DNA from 3 places in the Microbacterium sp. AISO3 genome. Region 2 is predicted to be linked to each of the others. Evidence: predicted binding sites of a transcription regulator. Region 2 holds the regulator's gene; each other region holds the start of a gene.
The links. Region 2 encodes LexA, which represses DNA repair genes until DNA is damaged. Its sites were predicted from a motif close to TCGAACANNTGTTCGA; they were not measured.
Positions count from the first base shown of each region.

Region 1: CBF90_RS02510 (HNH endonuclease signature motif containing protein) is a predicted target of LexA. The motif match lies at 1,004-1,019, and genes of this name have one in related genera.
Region 3: CBF90_RS11905 (HNH endonuclease signature motif containing protein) is a predicted target of LexA. The motif match lies at 6,019-6,034, and genes of this name have one in related genera.

Region 1 is NZ_NHRF01000001.1:540,384-547,674, reverse strand. It holds gene CBF90_RS02520 (alpha/beta fold hydrolase) at 1-480, opposite strand, end outside; gene CBF90_RS02515 (DUF3140 domain-containing protein) at 525-857, opposite strand; gene CBF90_RS02510 (HNH endonuclease signature motif containing protein) at 1,054-2,421, shown strand; gene CBF90_RS02505 (intradiol ring-cleavage dioxygenase) at 2,529-3,503, shown strand; gene CBF90_RS02500 (arsenic resistance protein) at 3,486-4,493, opposite strand; gene CBF90_RS02495 (zinc-dependent alcohol dehydrogenase family protein) at 4,584-5,606, shown strand; gene CBF90_RS02490 (alginate lyase family protein) at 5,712-7,291, opposite strand, start outside.
Region 2 is NZ_NHRF01000010.1:88,191-95,481, reverse strand. It holds gene miaA (tRNA (adenosine(37)-N6)-dimethylallyltransferase MiaA) at 1-341, shown strand, start outside; gene CBF90_RS14080 (GNAT family acetyltransferase) at 338-796, shown strand; gene dapF (diaminopimelate epimerase) at 806-1,675, shown strand; gene CBF90_RS14070 (class I SAM-dependent methyltransferase) at 1,712-2,353, opposite strand; gene hflX (GTPase HflX) at 2,439-3,956, shown strand; gene CBF90_RS14060 (prolyl oligopeptidase family serine peptidase) at 4,075-5,991, opposite strand; gene lexA (transcriptional repressor LexA) at 6,070-6,735, opposite strand; gene CBF90_RS14050 (LysM peptidoglycan-binding domain-containing protein) at 6,992-7,291, shown strand, end outside.
Region 3 is NZ_NHRF01000007.1:161,163-168,453, reverse strand. It holds gene CBF90_RS11930 (LacI family DNA-binding transcriptional regulator) at 40-1,092, opposite strand; gene CBF90_RS11925 (bifunctional hydroxymethylpyrimidine kinase/phosphomethylpyrimidine kinase) at 1,102-2,625, opposite strand; gene thiE (thiamine phosphate synthase) at 2,622-3,269, opposite strand; gene thiM (hydroxyethylthiazole kinase) at 3,266-4,084, opposite strand; TPP riboswitch at 4,075-4,171, opposite strand; gene CBF90_RS11915 (hypothetical protein) at 4,288-5,286, shown strand; gene CBF90_RS11910 (GNAT family N-acetyltransferase) at 5,349-5,855, shown strand; gene CBF90_RS11905 (HNH endonuclease signature motif containing protein) at 6,069-7,291, shown strand, end outside.

The sequences.
Region 1 (7,291 bases), on a different contig from region 2:
GACGAGCGCGCGCACCTGATCGATGTCGAGGCGCGCGAGCGGGATGCCGTCGGGCACGCCGCCCAGCACGCCGCGCGTGATGCGCGCGGAGAAGTCCTGGAGCACCTCCCAGCCCACACGCGCGCCCAGCGAGTAGCCGACGTACATCGCCGTGTCGACGAGATAGGTGTCGAGCACAGCTTCGACGTCGGATGCGAGCTGGTGCAGGTCGTAGTCGGCGGCACGATGCGGCTTGTCGCTCGCACCGTGTCCTCGCTGATCGAGACCGAGCACGCGGAAGCCCGCGCGCTGAAGGTCGCGCACCCACCCGGTCGAGACCCAGTTGTCCTTCGTGTTCGACGCGAACCCGTGCACGACGACGACCGTCGGAAGGTCGTCCTCTCCCCACGAGTAGGTGGCGATGCGGTGGCCGTCCTCGCCCACGAGGACGAATCGCGGTTCGGGCAGCTCGGTCAGACCTGAGGACGCGGGGATGCTCACGGCTCCATTCTCCCGCGCGGCGGAGGCCTGCTCGGCGGAGGCAGTCACTTCTTCGCGGGGTCGTGGCCCCAGTTCATGAGCGAATAGCGCCAGGCCGTCTCGGTGATGTCGCCCGAGGGGCGCTGCGCGAGGTGCCGGTTGACGTAGCCGACGACTTTCCGCATGTGCTTCAGGTCCGATTCGGTGAGCTCGTCCTTCTTGGTGCGGAGGAGGTCGACGATGCGTCGGCCCGACTGGTGGCCCGTCGACTCGCCGCCGCCGTCCTTCTGACCGACCTTCTTCGACTCGTCGGTATCGAGCCATTTCTCGAGCTCGGCGGGGCTCATGTTCACGGCGTCGCGGAACTCGTGCCGCGTCTGGTCGTCGTCGTCACTCATGGTGCGATGGTGCCCGCGGCTGCCCCCCAGCCGCATCCTCTTGACAGCAGGATGAGTCAGCTCGTCATGCCGCCTTTTCGCGGTTTCTGCTGTCGGCGGGCATGGCGATTCCTGCACAATTCGCGTACGTCGCGACTTATCCACCGTCGAACGTATATCCACCTCCGATGTCGGAGATCGCTGAGATTATGGGAACATGACATCGAACGACGGCGGAGGGCTCGGGCGCGACGGTGCCGCAGATGCGTCGCCGCACGCCGACGCGTTCTCCGTGTTCGCAAAGGCGCTCGACCAGTTCCATGCGGCTGATGTCTCGCGGGTTCGTGCGTTGGCGGAGCTGGGCTGGTCGGCCCTGCGTGAGGCGCGCCGTGATGGGGTGCGGGGGATGGCGTCGGATATGGAGCTGCGGTCGGTCGCGGCCGAAGCTGCCGGGATGGCGCGGCTCACCGACCGGCGGTTGCAGGGTGAGATCGACCACGCGATGACCGTCATCGACGACTATCCCGCGGTGTTCGACGCATGGGTTCAGCGGCGGATCGAACGCGGCCACGTCGACGTGGTCGTGCGGGTCGGTGCCGGGGTGCCGGCGGAGGTGCGGTCGGCTTACGCGGAGGCCGCGATCGGGGTGTGCGAGCGGGACGTGCCCTCCCGGGTGCGAGGCACGCTGGAGGCCCTGGCGGCCAGGTTGCACCCGCAGACGTTCACAGAGCGGCACAAGACCGCGGCGGCGGAACGATGCGTACGCGTGTTCCACGGAACCGATGGGATGTCGAACCTCGTCGCCAATTTGCCCACGGTGATCGCGGCGGGGATGCTCGACCGGCTCACGCAGATGGGACAGTCCGTGAAGGACGCTTGGGCGGAGACTGGCGCGGGCGCCGCCGGGACGGATGCTGCGGGCGCGGCCCCCGTCGCGGAGAGCGAGCCGGCCGATACGCGGACCATGGATCAACTGCGGGCCGACATCCTCGGCGACCTCGTCCTCAGTGGGACACCCGTGATCGACCCGACCTACGGGACCGACCGGCCCGGTGGGCTCGGCGCGATCCGGGCACGCGTGCAAGTCGCCGTCACCGCGGAGACCCTGATGGGGCGGGACGAGAACCCCGCCGAAGCTGTGGGCGCCGGGCTGATCGACTCCGACACGGCACGGCAGCTCGCCGGGCAGGTCAGCGAATGGGACCGGCTGTTCATCGACCCCGTCACCCGCACCCCGGTCGAGATCGACACGTACCGGCCTACCGCATCGATGAAGAAACTCCTGATGGCGCGGGATCAGCACTGCCGGTTCCCCGGATGCCGGCGAGCCGCGATCCGCTGCGAGATCGACCACACCATCGACTACGCCCTCGGCGGGCACACCCACATCTTCAACCTCGCCCACCTCTGCCAACGACACCATTCGATGAAGCAATTCACGAAATGGGAAGTCCGGCAGCTCGGCGGCGGGGTCCTCGAATGGACCTCACCCCTCGGCAGGGTCTACCGCGAAGACGTACCCATACCCGCGGTGTGCTTCACCATCGACACCGCCGATCCGCCACCGGACAGACCACCCTTCTGACCGCGCGGCGTCTGGGGCGGGTCTCATATCCGGCGCATAGGTCCACCCAACGATACGGATGGGCTGACCGGCGATGCTCGGTGGTCGAACCGACCGAGGAGTCCGACGTGAACCGCATCCCCGAACCCGACCACACGCCCGCAGGGCCGGCCTACGAGGGCCGTCTGCTCGACCGCGCCGACGACGAGGTCGTCGACCAGGGCGCCCCGTTCGACATCCGCACGCTGATGAGCCGCCGCTCCGTGCTGAGCCTCGCCGGCCTCGGACTGGGCGCCGCAGCTCTCGCGGCCTGCACTCCCACGGCGACCGCCTCGCCGTCGGCCTCGGCCACCGCGGCACCGACCGCGACACCCACCGCAACACCGTCCGCGACAGCCCTCGCGAACTCCGACCTGCCCGCCGGCGAGATTCCCGACGAAACCGCCGGCCCCTACCCCGGCGACGGGTCGAACGGACCCGACATCCTCGAGCGGTCCGGAATCGTCCGCAGCGACATCCGATCGTCGCTCGAAGGCGGGACGACGGCCGATGGCGTGCCCATGACCCTCCGGCTCACGATCCTCGACACGGCCCGGGGCGACGTCCCGTTCGCGGGTGCCGCGGTCTACGTCTGGCACTGCGACGCCGCCGGCGGGTATTCGATGTACTCGAACGGAGTCGAGAACGAGACCTACCTGCGCGGCGTGCAGGTTGCCGACGCATCCGGCGTCGTCACCTTCACCTCGGTCATCCCCGCCTGCTACACGGGCCGCTGGCCGCACATCCACTTCGAGGTGTACCCCGACACGTCGGCGATGACCGACGCCGTGAACGCCGTCGCGACATCCCAGGTCGCCCTCCCCGAGGACATCTGCACCGCCGTCTACGCGCTCCCTGCCTACAGCGGTTCCGCGCGCAACCTCGAGCAGGTGTCGCTCGCCTCCGACAACGTCTTCGGCGACGACGGCGGCGCGCTTCAGCTCGCAACGGTCTCAGGAGACACGTCATCCGGGTACGGCGTCTCACTCACGGCGCGAGTCGACACGACCACGACCCCGACGGCGGGCGCCGCTCCGGGCGGGAACTCACCCCGCCGGCCCTGAGCCGTTCACACCCCGATCACGGCCCCCGGGCACCTCCCCCGGCACGACCCGGGGCACCACCGCGACCAGCACGACCATCGCGACGAGTTCGACGAGTGTCTGCGTGATCACCACGAGCGGAGTCAGCGCGAGCGTCATCGGCAACGCGAGCGCGAGCGGGAGGACGACGAGCGAATTGCGCGTCACCGCGCTGAAGACCACCGAACGCCGTCGCGGGACGTCGAGTCGCGCGACACGGCCCACGACGACTCCCACCGCCGCCGCGCACGGCACGAAGGCCATGAAGATCGGCACGACAGGCGCCAGTTTCCACATCGCGTCCCCGACCGCTGCCGTCTGCGAGGCGACCGCGACGAACAGTGTCAGCATCATCACCGGCACCATGGCACCCAGGAGCCGCTGCGACACCGTCCGGACGCGCCGCGAGCGCCGAGCCGCGGCCTGAGCGACGGCGGCCAGCGCAAGTGGAACGACGATCAGCACAACGAACGCTTCGGCGAACGGACGCGGATCGATCGCCGCGACAGCCTGTTCCCCGGCCATCACCCACACATATGCGGGCAGGAGCAGCAGCTGCGTGATCATGAGTATCGGCGTCGCCGCCAGCAGCCGCTCACGTGACCCTCCAGCGAGGCCCGCGAAGACGATGACGTAATCGACGCAGGGCGTCAGCAGCACCAGAAGCACGCCGAGCAGCAGCGCCCGGTCACCCGCGACAAAGCGCGACAGCAGCCAGACGATCGCAGGAACCACGACGAAGTTCGCGACCATCACCGCCCCGACGAACCGAGCGTCGCGCATCGCATCGCGCATCCCGGAGAGCGGTATCGAAAGGAAGGTGAGGAACAGCAGCACGCCCAGCACGGGGGTGAGCGCCGGCTCGATCGCCTCACCGAAGCGCGGCATCGCGAGCCCCACGACCGCACCGACGCCGAGCGCCGCCAGAAACGCCGTCGCTTGGTGCCGTTCCACCACCGCGAGCGCCCGCATGATGCCAGCATGCCGCACGGTTGGCCAGGAGGGACCCGCCGGCCCTCGCATGAGGTGGAATGGGATCACCGCTACGAAGGGACAACCACCATGCGCGGAGTCATCATGCACGCCCCCGGCGACGTCCGCGTCGAGGAACGCCCCGACCCGGTCATCGAGAAGCCCACGGATGCCGTCATCCGCGTGGCGGCGGCCTGCATCTGCGGCTCCGACCTGTGGCCCTATCGCGGCGAAGACGCCATCAAGCGCCCCATCCCGATGGGGCACGAGTACGTCGGCGTCGTCGAGCAGATCGGCGACGATGTCAGCGGACTCTCCGTCGGCGACTTCGTCGTCGGCTCGTTCATCGCCTCCGACAACACCTGCGAGATCTGCCGCGACGGCTACCAGTCGCACTGCGTCGACCGCGTGCCGATGGGCCGTCTCGGCTCGCAGGCCGAACGCCTGCGCGTCCCCCTGGCCGACGGCACGCTCGTCGTCGTCCCGGGCCAGCCCACCGACGACCAGATCCGCGGCCTGCTGGCGGCATCCGACGTGCTCGGCACCGGGTGGTTCGCCGCCGTCGCCGCTCAGGCCGGCCCCGGCAAGACCGTCGCGGTCGTCGGCGATGGCGCCGTCGGACTTCTCGGCATCCTGTCTGCCAAGCAGCTCGGGGCCGAGCGCATCATCGCGATGTCGCGCCACGCCGACCGCCAGGCGCTCGCCCGCCGATTCGGCGCGACCGACATCGTCGAGGAGCGCGGCGGCGACGGCGTCGCGCGAATCAAGCAGCTCACCGACGGATTGGGCGCGCACTCGGTCATCGAAGCGGTCGGCACGCAGGAGTCGATGATGCAGGCGATCCGCTCCACCCGCGCCGGCGGTCACGTCGGATACGTCGGGGTCTCACACGACGTCGAGCTTCCCGGCGCCGAGCTCTTCGGATCGGGCGTGCACCTGCACGGCGGGCCGGCTCCCGTGCGGCAGTACCTGCCCGAGCTGATCGAACTCATCATGTCGGGGGCGATCGACCCGGGCGCCGTCTTCGACCTGGTGCTGCCGCTCGACGATGCCGCCGAGGGCTACCGGGCCATGGACGAGCGCCGCGCCACGAAGGTGCTGCTCACCCTCTGACCGGTCCCGGGATGCACGGCATCCGATCCGACACCCCGTCCAGGATGCCGCCGGCACGGCGTGTCTGCCGCGATCCCTTGCATCCGGGATCGCGGCAGACCGGGCTCAGCCCCGCGTCGTGACCGCTCGCCGGCGCACCCGCGCGACGATGAGGAGCAGGCCGACGAGGCTCAGCCCTGCGGCGAGCGCCAGCGGCGCGGGCGAGACCTGGCCTCCGGATGCCGCGAGCGAGCCGATCGCCCGGGCGTCCGAGCCACCGGCCGGCGCCCCGGCCGGACCGGTGCCCGACGAGCCTCCCGACGACCCTCCCGGCGAACCCGTGCCGCCGGGGGTTCCCCCTCCCGGCTCGCCCGTGCCCGGCTCACCCGCGCCCGGCTCACCCTCACCGGGTGCCGCCGTGACGTCAGCGAGTCCACCGTGGGTGAGGCTCAGGTACGGCGCCGAGTGGATCGTCGTCATCGGCCCTTCCTCGGCGAGCAGCGCCGCGCGCTGGTCCGTCGGGAAGTGGTTCTGCGCCAGCTCGAAGTAGCTCATGCTGTGCGCCAGGACCCCCGCGTCGCGCAGGTAGTCGATGGTTCGCACATTCGCGAGCTTCGCCGGGTCGCCCGTGTAATAGGGGAAGGATGCCGGGTCGGCGACCCATCCCGTCGCGGCGTCCGCGGCGTCGGCGAGCCCGCGCCCGTTCGCGTTGACGTGAGCGTGTACGTCGTACCCGTGCGCCGACAGCGTCTCGGCGACGAGGAAGAGCGGCAGCAGCGAGAAATGGGTGTACCAGATGCCGTAGTCTCCGACGCCGTTGTTCCGATCGACCTCGTCCGGGAGGTGCCCGTTCTCGTCGATCTGGTGCTCGAGCAGCTCGACGGCGCGCGCGTTCGCCGCGTCGAGCCCCGCCTCGTCGTCGAGGTACGCCGCCACGGCGGTCGTCGTCTCGAGGGCCCAGCTGCCCCAGTTGTTCGTGCGGTGAAGGATCGACGCCGCGACCGGCGTCGCCGTCTCGCGCAGGAAGCCGGCGAACACGGCCTCCGAGGCCGCACTCCACACCGACGTGCCGCGCAGCAGCTCGGCGGCATGGACGAAAGCCGGGAAGTGGTAGCTGAAGGCGAGCGCGGAATCTTCACGGGTGCGCACGCATTCGACCGTCGTGGTCCAGGCGTCGATGAACTGCGCGGCATGCGCACCGTAGCGGGCCTCGCCCGACAGGCGATACGCCAACGCGAGCTCGTAGGCGGTGTTCGCGTCGTTCTGCAGCCCATCCCGTGCCGCACGGTGCGCGGTCGGATCGTTGTAGAAGAACGGCACGAAGAACGTCGTCGGCGGGGCGGGCGCTCGCTCGAGACCCGCGTCGGCAGCGGTGAGCAAACGTGCGTACGCGAACGCCTGCGGCTGCTCGCCCGCCGCGATGCGCGCCGATACCGCCTCGACGCGGGCGTCGCTCACGAGCACCTCGCCGCGGCCGGCATCCGTCGCCGGCGTCCCCGACCAGCCGACGCAGTCGGTCGGCACCGGCTCGGCCCGATCGATGACGCCCGACAGCTGCACGGAGGCGGCCGACATCCGGACGTCTCGGTGCGCCGCGAGGGCGAACCCGCTGCCCGAGAAGGCGCCGTCCGTGACGTCGATCAGCGTCGTCGCCTCCCCGGCGCCGCCGAGGCCGACCCGCATCCGCTCGCCGTCGAGCGACGCCG
Region 2 (7,291 bases):
TCCCGTTGCTCGACGCGCGTGTCGAGGGCATGTGGGCCGCCGGGCTGCTCGACGAGGTCGAGGCGCTGCGGCGGCAGGGCCTCGAGCGCGGAGTGACGGCGGGGCGCGCGATCGGCTACGCGCAGGCCCTCGCGCAGCTGCGCGGGGACCTGAGCGAGGAAGAGGCCATCGCGCAGACGCAGGCCCTCACGCGGCGCTACGCGCGCCGGCAGGTCTCATGGTTCAAGCGCTACGACGAGGTGCGGTGGGTCGACGCCCGCGAGGTCGACGCGGCGTCCGTCGTCGACGGGGCGGCCGCGCCGGGTGACGGAGCGCCCCGGTCGACAGGGGAGGAACGATGAGCATCACCGTGCGCGCATTCGCGCTCGCCGACGAGGACGCGGTCGTCCAGCTGTGGCACGCGGCCGGTCTCACGCGACCGTGGAACGACCCGCGCGCCGACATCAGGCGCAAGCTGACGGTTCAGCCCGAGCTGTTCCTCGTAGCGGTCGATCAGCCTGACGACGGGACGACCGAAGCCGTCGTCGGCAGCGTGATGGCCGGGTACGACGGTCACCGCGGCTGGCTCTACTACCTGGCCTCGGCCCCCTCGCACCGCGGACTCGGCGTCGGGCGCATGCTCGTCGCGGAGGCCGAGCGCCTGCTGGAGGCCATGGGGTGCCCGAAGGTGCAGCTCATGGTGCGGCCCGAGAACGAGGCCGTGCGCGGCTTCTACGACGAGCTCGGGTACGAGCCGTTCACCGTGTGGTCGGCGGGCAAGCGCCTCGTCGTCGATGGCCCCGGCGGCCCCGCCTAAGCTGGGCTCATGGCGACTCTCGCGTTCACCAAGGGCCACGGCACCGGCAACGACTTCGTGATCCTGGCCGACCCGGACGGTGCGCTCGACCTCAGCGACGCGCAGATCGCCGCCCTGTGCGACCGCCACGTCGGTATCGGCGCCGACGGGCTGCTGCGGGTCGTCCGCTCGTCCGCGATCCCCGAGGGAGCGGATGCCGCTGCCGCCGGGGCCGAATGGTTCATGGACTACCGCAACGCCGACGGGTCGAAGGCCGAGATGTGCGGCAACGGAACGCGGGTCTTCGCCCGGTACCTCGCCGACGCGGGTCTCGCGTCGGTCGAGGCCGGACTCCGTATCGGCACGCGCGCGGGCGTCAAGACGATCACTCGCGCCGACAACGGCTTCGAAGTCGACCTCGGGCTCTGGCGCGCCGACGACGGCGACGTGCTCGTCCGGGCACGCGGGCTCGGAGTCGCCCGCCCCGGTCAAGGGATCGACGTCGGCAACCCGCACGTCGTCGTCGCGCTCGCGGGCGAGGATGAGCTCGACGGGCTCGACCTGACGGTGCAGCCGACCCTCGAGCCCCGTCCGTCGGCCGGCGCGAACGTCGAGTTCGTCGTCCCGGCCGAGCCGCTCGTGCAGAACGGAGTCGGGGCCATCCGGATGCGCGTCTACGAGCGCGGCGTGGGAGAGACCCTGTCGTGCGGCACAGGGGTGGCGGCATCCGCTCTCGCGGTGCGCCACTGGGCCGGGGCGGCCGCGCCCGACCGCTGGACCGTCGACGTGCCGGGCGGAACGCTGGGCGTGCGGATCGTGCGGCAGGCCGATGGCGAGCACGTTCTGCTCTCGGGCCCCGCGACGCTGGTGTTCTCGGGGCAGGTCACCCTCGCAGACTGATCCGAGCGCCACGGCGTCCGGACGCCCGGCCCGTGATCAGGGCAGTTCGATCGCGCCCGTCGGGGGAGTGCCGTGCCGGCGCACCCGAAGCACGCGGAATCCGCGGCCGGTCGCCGCGCGCGAGACGCCGTAGCCGTCGTCGAACGTGGCGGCGAGCCACCGCTGCAGCGAGTCGGAACCGAGGTTGCGCTGCACGACGAGCCACGCGTCGCTGCGTTCGGCCAGACGCGGGATCCACCGCTGCAGCATCCCGTGGAGCTCGTTCTTGCCCACGCGGATCGGCGGATTGGAGCGGATGGTCCGGAATACGACGTCGTCGGGAACATCGTCGGGCAGGACGGCGTTGACGTTGTCGAGTCCCAGATCAGCGGCGTTGCGTCGCACCAGGTCGAGTGCCCGTTCGTTCACGTCGACGGCCCACACCGTGGCGTGAGGCGACTCCAGAGCCAGCGACAGCGAGATCGGCCCCCAGCCGCAGCCGAGGTCGAGGAAATCCCCGCCGGACGGTGCCGGCGGAGTATTGGCGAGAAGAACCCCTGTGCCCGAATCCACGTGGTCAGGGCTGAACACCCCGCCCGCGGTCGTGACCTCCACGGCACGGCCCGCGAGGGTCACGCGGATGCGGCGGAGGTTCTGCTCGCTGGACGGGGACGCGCTGAAGTAATGATCGCTCCCCATGCATCCGAGCGTATCGGAGCCGGACGTACCGGCGGGAGACTAGAATTCACGGATGCCCGGGCACGGGCATCCCGGGAAGAGAGTTATGACGCATATCACCACCCCCGACGGCGACGACGACATCGCGGTGGACCCGGTCGAGCGCGTGCTCGCGAGCGCGGAGACGCGTTCGTCGATCCGCGTCTTCGGCGGCGCCCAGGCGCTGCAGGACGAGGCGACCGTCGCGTACGGAGACACCGACGGCGACCAGTGGGACCGCGAGGAGCGCGCCGCGCTGCGTCGCGTCCCCGGCCTGTCCACCGAGCTCGAGGATGTCACCGAGGTCGAGTACCGCCAGCTGCGACTCGAGAACGTCGTGCTCGTCGGCGTCTACCCCCAGGGGTCGCAGGAGGACGCGGAGAACTCGCTGCGCGAGCTCGCGGCGCTGGCCGAGACCGCCGGCGCGGTCGTGCTCGACGGCGTGCTCCAGCGGCGGCCGCATCCGGACCCCGCGACCTACATCGGACGCGGCAAGGCCGCCGAGCTGCGCGACCTCGTCGCCGCGGTCGGAGCCGACACCGTGATCGCCGACACCGAGCTGGCGCCGAGTCAGCGGCGTGCCCTCGAGGACGTCGCGAAGGTCAAGGTCATCGACCGCACGACCGTCATCCTCGACATCTTCAGCCAGCACGCGAAGAGCCGTGAGGGCAAGGCCCAGGTCGAGCTCGCCCAGCTCGAGTACCTGCTCCCGCGCCTGCGAGGCTGGGGCGAGTCGATGAGCCGTCAGGCCGGTGGCCAGGTCGGCGCCGGCGGCGCGGGCATGGGCTCGCGCGGACCGGGTGAGACGAAGATCGAGCTCGACCGTCGCCGCATCCGCACCCGTATGGCGCAGCTGCGCAAGCAGATCCGCGAGTTCGCGCCGTCGCGCGAGGCCAAGCGGGCGGAGCGCCGGCGAAACACGATCCCCTCGGTCGCGATCGCCGGCTACACCAACGCCGGCAAGTCGAGCCTGCTCAACCGGCTGACGAGCGCCGGCGTCCTCGTCGAGAACGCCCTGTTCGCGACGCTGGATGCCACCGTGCGCCGGGCCGAGGCCGCCGACGGCCGCGTCTTCACGCTCACCGACACCGTCGGCTTCGTGCGCAATCTGCCTCATCAGCTCGTCGAGGCCTTCCGGTCGACGCTCGAGGAGGTGTCGGGTGCGGACGTCATCGTGCACGTCGTGGACGGGTCGCATCCCGATCCTGCGGCACAGCTCGCGACCGTCCGCGATGTGATGGGCGACGTGGGCGCTCGTGCGACGCGCGAGCTCGTCGTGTTCAACAAGGCCGACCTCGTCGACGACGATGCTCGGCTGCTGCTGCGCGGGCTCGAGCCGACGGCGCACTTCGTGTCCTCACGCACCGGCGAGGGCATCGATGAGCTCCGCGCCGCCATCGAGGACGCGCTGCCGCTGCCGGCCGTCGAGGTGCGCGCGCTCGTGCCGTACGACCGCGGCGACCTGATCTCGGCCGTGCACGAGAGCGGCCACATCGTCGCGACGTCGCACGAGCAGGACGGGACCGCCGTGCACGCGCATGTCTCGGAGCGTCTCGCGGCCGAGCTTGCGCCCTACGCCGTCTGAATCGGCGCGCGGCGATACACCTGCAGGATCGGTGGTGCCGGTGAGTCCTCCGCGCGCGTGGGCGGCCTCACCAGCACCACCGGCCTGACGGATGTATCAGCACCGGGCGTCGCGGGGCTCAATCCAGCGCGAGCGGTGCGACGCCGGGGGTGTCGAAGCCGAAGACCCGGCCGAGGAACGCCAGCTCGCTCTCGAGCGCGTTCACGATCGTCTCGGTGCGCCGGAACCCGTGTCCCTCGCCCGCATACAGCACGTAGGCGTGGGGCACACCGTGCGCCACGAGCGCGTCGCGGATGGCCTCGGCCTGCGCCGGCGGCACGACGGCGTCCTCGTCGCCCTGCAGGAGCAGCAGCGGCACCCGGAACCGCTCGGGTCGGCTCAGCGGCGATCGCTCGATGTAGACCGGCTCGGCTTCGGGGAGGGGGCCGATGAGACCGTCGAGGTACCGCGCCTCGAAGTCGTGCGTCTCGGCGGCCAGAGCGCGCGCATCGCCGACACCGTAGCGCGAGACGCCCGCCCCGAAGACATCCGTTCCGACGAGCGCCGCGAGCACGGTCCAGCCGCCGGCGGATCCTCCCTCGATCGCCAGCCGTGACGGATCCGCGAGACCCTCGTCGGCGAGACCGCGTGCGGCCGCGGCGACGTCGTCGACGTCGACGACACCCCACTGTCCCTTCAGTCGTTCGCGGTAGGAACGGCCGTATCCCGTCGAACCGCCGTAGTTGACGTCGAGGACGCCGATGCCGCGGCTCGTGAAGTAGGCCACCTTGCTGTCGGCTGCGCCGCCCACGTGCGAGGTCGGCCCGCCGTGCACCCAGACCAGGTACGGGGGCAGTTCGTCGGCCGGCGCGGTGACGTCGGGGTTGGTCGGCGGGTAGGCGAAGGCATGCACCAGGCCGTGCGGGCCCTCCGTCGTCAGCTGCCGGGCGTGCGGGATCCACGATGCGTCGACGTCCGGAGCACCGCCGCGGACCGCGCTCGTCTCGCCGGTGTCCAGGTCGACGAGCCACAGGCCCGCCCCTCCCGGCATCGCCCCGCTGACGAGGGCGCGGCTGCCGCGGACGTCTTCGATCTGCACGCGTGCGGTGGCGGGGAAGGGAAGCGGGATGGCGCCGCCGTCGCGGTCCACGATCACGAGCTGGTCCGATCCGTGGGTGCGCACGGCCACCAGGCGGCCGTCATCGAGCGGCGCGTACCAGCGGGTGCCGAGCACCCACAGGCCACCACCCGTGTCGGCGTCGGCGGGCGAGACGGCCGTGGGCGGGGCGTCGGTCGCGGGGTCGACGCGGTAGACATTCCAGCGTCCGGTCGGCTCGTCGGCGAAGAACAGCGCGCCGTCGTCGGTCCACTCGGGCTGCAGCGCGGCGGTGGCGCCGCCCGCGACGTCACGGATGCCGCGGGCGGCGTCCAGGTCGGCGACGCGGATGCGCGTGCGGTCCCAGGGCATGTCGGGGTGATCCCAGGCCACCCAGGCGAGGCGCGAGCCATCGGGCGACAGCGCCGGCTGGGCGACGAAGTCGCTGCCGCCGGCGAGCTCGGTCACGCTCGAGGCGTCGGGAACCTCGGCGCTGTCAGCGCGCTCGATGCGGACGATGTGGCGCTCGGGCGTGCCGCCGGGTCGTTCGCGTTCGCGAACCGCGAGGAGGACGCCGCGCTGCCAGCGAAGGCCCCCGTAGTGCGTGCCGGTCTCCTCCGGAGTGAGCGGTCGGGGATCGCCGCCCGGGCGAAGGCTCCGGATGCGCTGGTCGGACTTGTCGACGAAGAACAGCTCGCCGTCATCCGACACCGTCCAGGCTCCGCCGCCGTACTCGTGCACGCGCGACCGGGCGTTCCAGGGTGCGGGGAGGACGACCTGCACGGTGCCATCGCCGCGGCGGCGCATGACCGCGACGCGACCGGCCTCGTCGGGCAGCGACTCGCCCCACCAGATCTCATCACCCACGAAGCTCGCGCCGTCGAGGCGCAATGATGACGCGCTGGCCCATGCCGCGGTCAGGGGAGACGGCCAGGAACCATAGGGAAGCTGCTGCGACATACAGCCACGCTACGCGAGGCCTGGCTTCCCGACCTCGACCGGGGAGACGGTGGGGAGCGGATGCCGTCCCGTGGCGCCTCAGACCGTGCGCAGAACCGCCACGACCTTGCCGAGCACCGTCGCGTCGTCGCCGAGGATCGGCTCGAACGCCGAGTTGCGGGGGAGGAGCCACGTGTGGCCGTCGCGCTGGCGGAGCGTCTTCACCGTCGCCTCGCCGTCGAGCATGGCCGCGACGATCTCGCCGTTGTCGGCGGTTGCCTGCGCCCGCACGACGACCCAGTCGCCGTCGCAGATGGCCGCGTCGATCATCGAGTCGCCGACGACCTTGAGCATGAACAGCTCGCCCTTGCCGACGAGCTGGCGCGGCAGCGGGAAGATCTCCTCGACCTGCTGGTCGGCGGTGATCGGCACGCCCGCCGCGATGCGGCCCACGAGCGGCACGAGGGCGGCGTCGCCGAGGGCGGGCGCGGCGTCGGCCGGGTTCTCGCCGGCGGTGCCCGGGAGATCGATGAGCACCTCCATCGCGCGGGTCTTGCCGGGGTCGCGCCGCAGGTAGCCGCTGAGCTCGAGCTGGTTCAGCTGGTGGGTGACGCTGGACAGCGACTTGAGGCCGACCGCGTCGCCGATCTCGCGCATGCTCGGCGGGTAGCCGTTGCGGGCGATCGCGTTCTGGATCACCTCGAGGATCGCGAGCTGCTTGTCGCTCAGATTCTTGCGTCGTCGCGTCTGCGGCTTCTCGCTCATACCGCCGGTCTCCTGTCGTCGCGCCCCGTCCCCGACCCGATGTCGGAGGTTCATGGTGGGCTCTCGCTGTCGAAAAGGTAGCCCGATACGACGGCGACATCGCGGAACGCTCCGCGTGTCTCTTCGATCGGTCTCCGATTTCGGTGGGTGGTTGACACCACACAATATCGAAGATACGTTCGGAACCGAAGTTCGCACCCGTCTCTCCCAGCCGAGAGGCGGGGGCGAATCTTCCTACCGCTCCCGAGGAGATGCCATGACCACGATCGATGCCCGCTTCGCACCGGCCCCCCGTACCCGCCTGCGTCTGACGCGCCGCGGACGCCGCGTCGTCGCCACGATCGCCGCCCTTCCGGCGGTCGTCGCCGTCACAGCAGCCGTGCTCTCGGGGGGAGGCGCGCTCGCCTCGAGCGAGGTCGGCGCCCCCGCCGGCTCGTTCACGACCGTGACCGTGATGTCCGGCGAATCGCTCTGGTCCATCGCCGAAGAGGTGGCGCCCGCCGCCGACCCCCGCGATGTCGTCGATGCGATCATCCGACTGAACGCTCTCGGCTCG
Region 3 (7,291 bases), on a different contig from region 2:
ATGCTGCCACCGATGGCGTTCCGCGACGCCATCGGTGCGTCACCGTCGCGCGGAGATGCCGCGGGGCGCGCCATCCGTGCTGGCGCGGGCGACGACGCGATGCGCGATCGCGACGGCGCGGACCGGGATGTCGCGCGCCGCGATGCGCTCCTCCAGAAGCGCCATGGTCGCGCGCGCGAACTCGACCCGGTCGAACGACACGGTCGTCAGCTCGGGCGTGGTGTAGCGCGACTGCTCGATGTCGTCGAAGCCGCACACGAGCACGTCGTCCGGCACCCGGATGCCCGCACGCGCCAGCTCGTGCAGCGCACCCACCGCGATCGAGTCGGTGAAGCAGAGGACGGCGTCGACGTCGACCCCGCGCTCCAGCAGCGTCCGGACGCCGATCGCGCCCGCCTCCATGTTCCACGGCAGGGCGTTGATCTCTCGGCGACGATCGTGCGCGAGACCCGCTTCGTCGAGCGCGTCGCGTACCCCGGCGAGGCGCAGGCGGCTCGTCGCCGTCGCGAGGCCGGCCTGCTCGTCGCCGCCGATCGCGGCGATGCGTCGCGCGCCGCGGGACACCAGGTGCGCGACGGCGTCGCGCGCCCCGGCGCGACTGTCGACGAGAACCCGATCGGTGACGTGCTGCTCGACCTCTCCGATCAGCACGACGGGCGGCAGCCGCTCATCACGGTCGACCACGCTGTCCTCGATGCGGATCGGATTCAGGACGACACCGTCGACGAGGTGCTGTCGCGCCCGTGAGACGAGGTCTCGCTCGCGCTCGGGCTCGAGCGCCGTCTCCTCGATCTGCACCGCATAGCCGCGCTGATGCGCCGCATCGACGAGGTGATGCAGCATCTCGGCGGAGTACGCCGTCGCGAGGTCCGGCAGCGCGATGGCGATGACACCGGAGCGGCCGTTCCGCAGCCCGCGGGCGCTGAGGTTGGGCACGAAGTCGAGCTCGCGCATGGCCGACTCCACGCGCTGCTGCGTCTCGGGACGGACGACCGCGGTGCCCGTCAGCACGTTGGAGACCGTCTTCGCCGAGACTCCGGCGAGCGCCGCCACATCCTTCATGGTGGCTCGGCCGGCTCTTCCCTTCGGCATGAGCACAGACTAGGCCCCGCGCACAGCCCCTCCCGCCCGTGCTGCGCCGACCAGCGCTGCGACGGGGGCCTCGAAGAAGGCGAGCTCGTGGCGCATCGATCGTTCGAACGCGACGCTCATCCGCTCACGCTCGAACGCCGATGCGCCTGCGGCGGCCCGGTCGGCGATCTCGATCGCGGCACGAGTCGACGCGGCGAACGCGGGGTCGGCATAGGTCGAGAGCCAGTCCCGATACGGATGCCGCGCGTGGGATGCCGCTGCGAACCGCTCGCCCACATCGGAGTAGAGCCAGAAGCACGGCAGGAGGGCGGCGACCAGTTCGCCGTACGAGCCGCGGGCCGACGCCGCATGCAGGTGATCGGTATACGCGAGCGTCGTGGGCGCCGGTTCCGCGGTATCTGCGTCGACGCGCGAGCGATGCAGCTCCGACTCGACTGCGATCGCCGAGGCGGCGGCTTCCGCCCAGAACACCTGTTCATCGCTCCGCGGCGCGAGAGCGCTGGCGCGGGCGAGCACGCGGGCGTACTCCGAGAGGTACAGCGCGTCCTGTTCGAGGTACCAGGCGAACACGGGCTCATCGAGCGACCCCGTGCGCAGCCCGTCGACGAAGCCGCACGCGTCGACGGCTGCGCGCAGCGGAGCCGCCTCGGCCCATACGCGCGCTGTCCACGACACCGACGAGACAGGCGACACCGGCGACGGGAGGTGCGGGCGCAGTTCGTGCAGGTGGTCGACGGGCCCGTTGCCGCGACCGACGCCGAGCGCCGCGCCGGCCGTGATCGCACCGGCCAGCCACGCCGTGGCGCGCGGGAGGGCGTCGGTCCAGTCGACGCCGCTCGCGCCGAGGGTCGCCATCGCCGACGACAGCGAGCATCCGGTGCCGTGCGTGTTGGTCGAGGCGATGCGCCGCCGGGCCACCTCTGCGGCGACGCCGTCCGGCGTCACGATCGCGTCGGGGCAGTCCTCGCCGGCGAGATGCCCGCCCTTGACCAGCACGATCGAGCCCGAGGCGCGGGCGAAGCGCAACGCCTGCGCGAGCGCATCCCGCCACGACCGCGCGACCGGCTCCTCCGTCAGGACGGCCAGCTCGGGGAGGTTGGGCGTCACGAGGGCGGCGCGCCGGCAGAGGTCGCGGATCGCAGCCTCCGCGGCGGGGTCGAGCAGGCGATCGCCGCTCGTGGCGACCATGACGGGGTCCAGCACGACGAGGTCGTGGCCGCGGCGAGCGAGCCAGTCGTCGACGACCGCGATGAGCGGCGCGGAGTGCAGCATCCCGATCTTGATGGCATCGATCTCGACGTCGTCGCCCACGGCGTCGAGCTGCGCGCGCAGGAACTCAGCCGGAGGCACGTGCACCGCCCGCACGCCGCGGGTGTTCTGCGCCACGAGCGCCGTCACGACGGCCATCCCGTAGCCGCCCATCGCGGCGATCGACTTCAGGTCGGCCTGGATGCCGGCGCCGCCCGAGGGGTCGGTGCCGGCGATGCTCAGCACCCGCGGCACCCGGGGCGCCGCCGGTACCCCCGGGGTCACCGGTCGCCCCCGCGGGCGAAGGCACGGGCCGCGGCGGCGGGATCTGCGGCGCCACAGATCGCCGACACGACGGCGACCCCGGCCGCGCCCGCACGGCGAAGCGGAACGACGTCCTCGGCGACGACGCCGCCGATCGCGACGCACGCGAGCGGCGTGGCCGCGGCGCGTTCGGCGAATCCGTCGATGCCGAGGGCCGGCGGGTGATCGGCCTTCGTGGAGGTCGGCCGGATCACACCGACACCGAGATAATCGAGGGTTCCGTGCGGCATCGCGTGGGCGGCTTGCAGATGCGCCGCCGTGTTCGCCGTCCACCCGATGACGGCGCCCGTCCCGAGCAGCCTGCGCGCGGTCGTGGGTGGGATGTCGTTCTGACCGAGATGCACGCCGTCCACGCGGGCACCCGCATCGATGGCGGCGAGGGCGACGTCGACCCGGTCGTCGATGAGCAGGGGGACCCGTCCGGCGATCACCTCCGACAGCACCCGAGCGCGGCGGACGAGCTCCGCCGCGCTCACTCTCTTGTCGCGCAGCTGCACGACGGTCACGCCCCCGTCGATCGCGGCGTCGACGATCGACGGCAGCGCGTCGGCATCGAGCCGGTCATCGGTGACGAGGTGCAGAGCGAGGTCGACCCGGCGGGTCACCGCGTCGCCTCCGCGCCCGCGAGGTGCGCCTCGACCCGGGACCCGTCGAGGTCCTCGGGGCTCAGCGCCGCGAGCGCGTCGAGGAACGCGACGGCGAACGAACCGGGGCCGGACGAGACGGATGCCGCGGCCTCGGCCGCGTGCTTGTGCACGACCGACGCGGCGATCGCCGCCGAGAACGGCTCGACGACGCCGAGGAAGGCCGCCATCGTCGCGCCCAGCGAACAGCCCCCGCCGGTGACCCGGGTCAGCAGGGGATCTCCCCCGCGCACCCGCGCGACCCGCTCGCCGTCGGTGATGAGATCGACCTCTCCCGACACCGCGACCACCGTCCCGGTCCGGCGCGCGAGGTCGACAGCCGCCGCGTGCACCGAGTCCGGGTCGTCGACGCTGTCGACGCCCCGTCCGCCGGAACCGCCGCCGGCGACCGCCGCGACCTCCGAGGCATTGCCCCGGATGATCGCGGGTCGAGCGGCGACGAGCTCCGCCGCGAGAGCGGTGCGGATCGGCAGCATCCCGACCGCGACAGGGTCCAGCACCCAGCGCCGCGTCGCCGCCACGATCTCACGGGCGCTGGCCTGCTGCTGGGGATTCGGGGTGCCGAGGTTGATCAGCACACCGTCGGCGATTCCGGCGAAGATCCCCGCTTCACCGGCGATGTCGACCATGGCAGGACTCGCCCCGAGCGCGAGCAGCGCATTCGCGGTGAACCCGGTGACGACGGCGTTGGTCACGCAGTGGGTGAGCGGAACGGCATCCCGCAGCGCTCGGAGCGCCGCTTCCGGTCCTCGGACGGTGGGCACGACATCGCGCATTTCGACATCCCTTCGCCAGCATTGCACTGGAGCAGGTTCGACGGGTCTGATCTCAGCTCGCGGTCGCGGGCACCCCGTGTCGGGACACGACCATAGCAGGCCGGTTTGCACCCTCTGGACCGCGATGCTTTTCTCCCGGTCCCCGAAGCGCGTAGGTTGCGAGTGAGCGCGCTTCACGGGCCGGCGCGCGAGGGGGTGGGGCCGTGCTGACAGCAGGGGCCGCACTGGTCTGCGCGTGTCTGGCGACCATCGCCGGACTCGTCGGGGTGCTCGCCCTGCGGCCGAGCTGGCGACGCCGCGCTGGACTGCTGCGCTTCGGCATCGTGGGCGCGCTGTCGGCGACGGCGGCGAGCCTGCTGTACCTCGTGCACACGAAGACCGGCGACGCCGCGACCCTCGTCATCAGCGACATCGCCATGGTTCTGGCCCCCGGTCTGGTCTTCGCCGGGCTGGGCTCATTGAGCGGCAGGGTTCTCGCCCGTGCCGGGGTCGCCCTTTCGCTCGCCGCCGTGGTCGGGGTCGTGTCCACGACGGTCGGGATGCCGGCGTCCCTCGCGGTGAAGGTCGTGGTCGTGGCTGCCGCCTGCGGGCTGACCAGCGCCGCGGCGATGCAGCCGGCCATCGCCGCGAGACGCGGGTCCCGGCTGCTCGCGGTGACCATGGCCGCGTACGGGGTCTTCTCCCTGTGCCGCGCCGTCGTCGGGCTCACCACCGGGTGGGATTCGCCCCTCTACCGCTCGGCGCTGTCGGTCGTGCCCACGACTGTCGCCGGCGCTGCGCTCGTGCTCCTCAGCGGGATCGCGCTGCTGATGATCCTGTCGGACCGGAGCGCGGCGCTGGCCACGCAGCGCCAGCGCGCCGCCGGGAGGCTCGACCTCGAACTCGCCCCGACATGGTCGGTCGGCCTGGGCTCGTTCGGCATCGTGCGCGCCGCGCTCGGCCCCGCCCGCGCGGATCGGATGAAAGACGACTTGATCGCCGCGGCACGGACGCTCGATCCGGATGCGGTCGTCGACGCGACGCGGACGGGAACGCGCGTGCGCATCGACGACGACCAGGCTGCCGTCGAGGAGGCGCTCCACGACCGCCTGATCGCTGCCGGGTGGACGCCGGGAGAGGTCAACCTGGTGTCGATCGAGGCAGCGGCGAGCGACGAGGCCGCGGCTGCGGTCGGCGACGGGGCCGGGGCCGGGGCCCGATGACCCCGTCCGCAACCCCCGTTCCTCGATTTCACGCCACCGCCGGCCGCGCGTAGAGTCTGGCCATGGAAGCCGAACTGCAGACCGACATCGTCGTCCGTCCGGTGCGGGATGTCGACGCCGAAGCCCTCGGGCGCGTGCACGCCACCTGCTGGCACGAGACGTACGACCACCTCATCAGCACCGCCGCGCTCCAGAGCGTGTCGCCGCGACGTCTCGCCGAGCTGTGGACGCACTGGGCCGCACAGGGAGAGGACTTCCGGATGCACGCCGCGCTCGTCCGCGGCGAGATCGTCGGTTTCGTGGGGTCGGGCCCGGCTCGCGATCGCGACGCCCCTCGGATGCGCGAGCTCTACTTCATCTACCTCCTCGACGCGTGGCACGGCACCGGCATCGGCCAGCGCCTCTTCGACGCCGCCGTCGAGAAGGACGAGGGCGTCTACCTGTGGGTCGCGGAGGACAACCCCCGCGCGCACCGCTTCTACGAGCGCAACGGCTTCACGCTCGACGGGCAGACGCACACCGAGCCGTTCCTCGGCGAAACGCTGACCGAGGTCCGTTTCGTCCGCTGAGTCGGAGTTCGCCCCGCTCGGCTAGGTCGCGAGGCTTCGGCGAGCTGACTCGCCTCGACTGGCTATTCGGCCTCGGCTAGCGGCCTCGGCTGCTCGGCGTCGGCTGTTCGGCGTGACCGGCGCCCCTCGTCCCCCGTCGAGCTCAGTAGCGAGTTACCAACATTCGAACTTACGTTCGATTCGAATGTCGTACCCCACTGTCATGATGGGAACATGACAGCGAATGGCCTGGGTGGCGAAGTGGGACGCGAAACCCCCGTGCCATCGCAGGCGCTCGCTTTCTCGCGGTATGCCGAGGCGCTCGAGCTCTCCCACGCCGCCGACGTCGCCCGCACCCGAGCGCTGGCCGATCTGGGCCACGCCGCGCTGCACGACGCGCGCCGTGATGGGGTTCGTGGGATGGCGTCGGACATGGAGCTGCGCTCGGTCGCAGCCGAAGCAGCGGGGATGGCGCGGCTGACGGATCGTCGCCTGCAGGGTGAGATCGACCACGCGATGACGGCCATCGATGACTACCCCGCGGTGTTCGACGCGTGGGTGCAGCGGCGGATCGAACGCGGCCACGTCGATGTGGTCGTGCGGGTCGGCGCGGGGGTGCCGGACGAGGTGCGGTCGGCGTACGCGGAGGCCGCGATCGCTGTGTGTGAGCGGGATGTGCCGTCGCGGGTGCGAGGCACGCTGGAAGCTCTCGCGGCCCGGCTTCACCCGCAGGCGTTCACCGAACGCCACAAGACCGCGGCAGCGGAGCGGTGCGTGCGGGTGTTCCACGGGACGGACGGGATGTCGAACCTCGTCGCGAACCTTCCGACGGTCATCGCCGCGGGGATGCTCGACCGGCTCACGCAGATGGGGCAGTCCGTCAAGGACGCCCGGTCGGCGGGCGCTGGTGGCGCCGGGGCGGGTCGCGAGGATGTTGCCGGGGCGGAGGAGCCCGCCGATACGCGGACGATGGATCAGCTGCGGGCCGACATCCTCGGAGACCTCGTCCTCGGCGGCGCGCCCGTCGTCGACCCCACTTATGGGACCGACCGGGCCGGTGGGCTCGGGGCGATCCGCGCACGCGTGCAAGTCGCCGTCACGGCGGAGACGCTGATGGGCAAGGACGAGAACCCCGCCGAAGCCGTGGGCGCGGGGCTTGTCGATGCCGGCACGGCGCGTGAGCTCGCCGGGCGGGTGTCGGAGTGGGACCGACTCTTCATCGACCCCGTCACCCGCACCCCGGTCGAGATCGACACGTACCGGCCCACCGCGTCGATGAAGAAACTCCTCATGGCCCGTGACCAGCACTGCCGTTTCCCGGGATGCCGCCGTGCCGCGATCCGGTGCGAACTGGATCACACCATCGATCACGCCCTGGGCGGGCACACCCACATCTTCAACCTCGCCCACCTCTGCCAGCGGCATCATTCGATGAAGCAGTTCACGAAGTGGGAGGT